DNA from 2 places in the Tepidamorphus sp. 3E244 genome. Region 1 is predicted to be linked to the other one. Evidence: riboswitches for the same ligand, from Rfam matches in the RefSeq annotation. Region 1 holds a riboswitch; the other holds the start of a gene.
What was found. Region 1 has a riboswitch for thiamine pyrophosphate ahead of ACKTEK_RS12005 (ABC transporter permease). Riboswitches for the same ligand answer to the same signal wherever they lie in the genome.
Positions count from the first base shown of each region.

Region 2: linked by a shared signal. The riboswitch ahead of ACKTEK_RS09915 (hydroxyethylthiazole kinase) and the one ahead of ACKTEK_RS12005 (ABC transporter permease) in region 1 are both predicted to bind thiamine pyrophosphate.

Region 1 is NZ_JBJXCY010000002.1:659,779-661,974, forward strand. Features, by position in the region: gene ACKTEK_RS12005 (ABC transporter permease) at 1-748, opposite strand, end outside; TPP riboswitch at 815-932, opposite strand; gene ACKTEK_RS12010 (hypothetical protein) at 989-2,196, opposite strand, start outside.
Region 2 is NZ_JBJXCY010000002.1:229,030-231,225, forward strand. Features, by position in the region: gene thiE (thiamine phosphate synthase) at 1-324, opposite strand, end outside; gene ACKTEK_RS09915 (hydroxyethylthiazole kinase) at 354-1,139, opposite strand; TPP riboswitch at 1,188-1,296, opposite strand; gene ACKTEK_RS09920 (Lrp/AsnC ligand binding domain-containing protein) at 1,408-1,644, shown strand; gene ACKTEK_RS09925 (DMT family transporter) at 1,668-2,196, opposite strand, start outside.

The sequences.
Region 1 (2,196 bases):
GAACGAGCCGGCGCGTGGAAAATTCCACGATCAGCCGCAGCGCGAGCGCGGCGACCGCGAGGAACAGGAGGCAGGCGAAGACGAGCGCGGTCTGCACCCGTGCATTGGCCTGCAGCATGACGAAACCCAACCCTGCCGAGGCCCCGACCCATTCGCCGACAACGGCGCCGATGGGCGCGATGGCCGCCGCGACCCGCAGGCCGGAGGCGAGCGCTGGCAGTGCCGCAGGCACCCGCAGCACCAGCGTCGTGGCGACGTTCGACGCGCCATACAGGCGGGCGAGATCGAGCAGGTGCGGCTCCGTGCGGCGCAACCCGTCATAGAAGGCGGAGGCGACGGGGAAATAGATGATGAGCGTCGCCATCGCGATCTTGGAAGCCAGCCCGAAGCCGAGCCAGATGACGAGCAGCGGCGCGATGGCAAAGACGGGAAGCGCCTGGCTCGCCACCAGCAGCGGCAGCACCAGGTGCCGCGCCGGTCGGAACAGGGTGACGGTGAGTGCAGTCGCGACACCCAGCACGGTGCCGACGATCAGCCCGAGCACCATCTCAAGAAACGTGATGCCGGCGTGATGGGCGAGGTAGCCCCACTGCGCGGCAATGGCCTGAAACACCGCTTGCGGGCCGGGGAAGATGAAGGCCGGTGGCGCAAACGTCGCGTGGGCCACCCACCAGACGACGAGCAACCCGGCAACCCACAGCGCGCCGCGCAGGACAGCTCCACCGATGTCGTTGACCGTGTCGCGCAAGGCGTTTCGTCACTCCGGTTGTGAGACCGGGTGCGCGCACGAATGAGAATTGGAAAAGCGGACCTTCGCCGCAACCAGTTCCCGTCCCTACGCCGGCATCACCCGGGTCAGGTTCGAAGGGTTCGGCGGTGCCGCCATCTCAGTCCCGCGGCACCAAGGCCTGAGGACACCCCTAGGAACGAATTTTGTGGTCCGGCTCCGCGTTTTGCTTACCGCGCGGAACCGGGTGGGAAGAATCGTCTACTGCGACTGGTTCTGTCCCCATTCCGCGAAGGCCTCGCGGAAAACCTGTTCGCCTTCCGGCCCCTTGGCCATCGTCACGATGGCGCGCTGGCCGTTGGCATAAACCATCGGCACGTCGAGGAACGGATGCTGAGACATCGCCTGGATGTTGCGCGGCGTGTCCTGGTCGCCCGCCAGAAGCGCCATCAGGAAGATGCCGTCATCGACGCGCACGACCTCGCCCGCCAGCGGCCCGCCACGCGCCTTCGGCGTCGTCTTGGTCAGCAGGCCCGGCACGTTGTTGATGCCACCACCGCCGAAGCCCGGCGGGATCGAGAAGACGAAATCGATCGTGTGGGTGGCCGGGAAGGCCGGATCGGTGTTCTTGCGGATCATCACGCTGAGCGCGAAGTCGCGGGAGGGAACGCGTACGCGCCCCTCGATGACCGGAATGCCGTTCTCGCGGTTCAGCGTCCAAGTGACCGAGCCCGGAACTTCAGCCGGGGTCGCCTGCGCGGTCTCGCCTTCTTCCACGAGCAGCGCCTCGATCACTGCCTCGCCGGGCGGCGCCGCGGGCGGTTCGGGCGCGGGCTCAGCCGGCTGGTCCGGCGCGGCCGGCGCATCCTGGCCGGCATTCTCGCCGTCGCCGGGAAGACGGGCCTCGACCTTCTCGTCGTCGGCACCTTCCTGCTGGATCAGGGCGAGCAGCGGAGCTGCCGCATCCATGATCGCGTCACGCTTCCAGTAACCGACACCGGCAATGCAGCCGACGATGAACAGCGCGATCAGCCAGCCCCACGGGCGGCTGCGCGTCTCAAGCTCGTAGGCGCCGGGATCGGGCCAGTCGTCAAAATGCTGGTCGTCCTCGGGGCCTTCAGGGACACCCGGAGGCGGGGCGAAGCCGTCATCGTCCATCTCGACGGACGGCGCGTTGGAATAACCCGGCGAAACCGGCTGGTTTGGAAGCTGCGCCGGATCGACCTGTACCGCGGGCGCATCGGGATCGGGCTGCGCCCTCTGGTTTGGCGGCGGCGGCGTGGGAGAGGCGGCCGGCTGCAGGAACTGGTCAGGGCGCTGTCGCTGCGGCGACACGTAACCCGGCGAACCGGGAATGGAGGGACGCGGCGTCGAACCAGGCTGCGCGGGCGGCGCAATGGCCGCCGGTTGTGCCGGCGGGGCGACGGCAGGACGTTCCGGCGGTGCCGCCAACGCAGGCCCCTTCGCCG
Region 2 (2,196 bases), 430 kb from region 1:
CAGACGGCGCGCGTCTGCCGGGTGCATGTCGTCCTGCCCGAGGTGGACACCGTCGGCACCCGACGCCAGCGCCACGTCGACCCGGTCGTTGATGACGAAATCGGCCCGCCCGTCGAGCGTCGCGACGATATCGCGCGCTGAATCGATCATCGCACGGGTATCGCCATCCTTGTCGCGGAGCTGGATCAGCGTTGCGCCGCCATCAGCAGCCTGCGCCGCGAGTTCGGCAAGACTGCCCGCGTGCGGAACGGCCGGATCAACCAGAACGTAAAGCCGCGTATCGACGCGCGGACGATCATCATGAAGTTGTGGCGATGCGCTCATCGCGTGTCAGACCTCTCGGTTGGATGCGTTCAGGAAAAGCGGGCGTGGCGCGCGAGATCGGCGGGCGACAGGGAATAGACCGCATCGACCAGCCGCCATGCGAAACTGCCTGGCCCCTCCGCGCCCTGGTTCGCGTGCTCGGCGGCAACGCCCAGCAGCGCGGCAGCAGCACCAGCCGCGACGAACGGGTCATGCGTCACCGCAAGGAAAGCCGCGGTGAGCGCGGAACCCGCGCAGCCCGTCCCGGTCACCTGCCCAAGCAGCGGATTTCCGTTGTTGAGGTGGCGATGGCGGCTGCCATTGGTCAGGTAGTCCTTGCGGCCGGTGACGAGCAGCACGGTCATCAGGTCGAGGGCCAGCTTGTCGGCCATCTCTGTGGAATAGCCCTCGGCCTCAGCCAGCGCGGTCGCCTCGGCGCGGTTGCAGCGAAGCACCCACGGCTCGCGCTTGAGGATTTCGCGCGTGAACCGCATGCGCGAGGAGGATACGTCCACGAACACGGGGTCCAGCACCCACGGCGTGCCTTCTTCCCCAACGACGTCGAGCGCGCCGGGGATGGCGCTGCGGCGATCCTCGTCCAGCGTGCCGAGATTGACGAGCAGCGCGTCGCATCGCGCGGCGAAGTCCGGCACTTCGACCGGCGACACAGTCATGGACGGCACCGCGCCCGCCGCGATCAGGATGTTCGCGGTGATCGGCTGCGCGACCGTGTTGGTGATGACATGGATTCGCGGCTGCCGTTCGCGCAGGTTGGCCAGCGCATCGGCAGCGGCTGCGGCGATGTCCTCGGGCCGGCTGGCGTTTTCGCCGCTCATGCCCGGCTTCCCGCCGAAATGCACACCGCATGGCGGTGCGTGATGCCCGTAAATGATTTCATCGTTCCCTCCGCCGGCACAATCCGGATCAGGTTCAATGGGTTGGCGATCCGCCTCTCAGTCGCGACTCGTTTGCGCGACACCCCAACGACTGACTATGCACGCAAACCTATGGAGCCACCGCGCCCGTTGCAAGGCTTGCGGCTTGTGCATCCCGGGTGGCATGTGAAAAAGTCCTGATCCTTCAAGCCACCGGAGCCGTTTGCCGATGACGCCGTTCTACATGCTGATCAAGTGCCATCTGGGCAAGGCCTACGAGGTCGCCAACGCCATTGCCGACCGCGAGATCGCCTCGGAAATCTATTCCATCGCGGGCGATCATGACCTGTTGGTGAAGTTCTACGTCGAGGCCGACACCGATATCGGCCATTTCGTCAACGAGAACGTCCACACGGTCGACGGCATTCGCGATACCAAGACGATCCCCACCTTCAAGGCGTTCTGAGGCGCGCGAAAGGACCTGCCCGGTCAGGCCAGCGGAACGCCGCCTGCCTTGCGCTGGCGTGCGCGTTCCAGCCCCAGTTGGCGCTCTCGGTAGATCACGAACAGGCCCGACAGCACGATGATCGACGCGCCCACCAGCATGATCGGCTGCGGTACGTCGTCGAACAGCATGTAGCCCAGCACCATCGCCCAGATCAGCGTCGTGTAGTCGAACGGCGCGATCAGCGATGTCGGCGCGTGGCGGTAGCTTTCGGTCAGGAAGATCTGCGCAACACCGCCGATGAAGCCGATGGTCACCAGTTTCGCGACCATCATCGCGTCGGGAAGCACCCAGCCGAAGGGCAGCGAGGCCAACCCGAACACGGTGCCGCTGACGGAAAAGTAGAAGGTGATCGACATGGTGGATTCGTGCTTGGTCAGCGCGCGGATCTGGATCATGGCAAGCGCCGTGCAGCAGGCAGCCGCCAGCGCCACCATCGCGCCAAGCGATGCGTCATCGCCCCGGTCGATTTCCGACAAGAGGTGTGGCGACAGCACGATGAGCACGCCGACA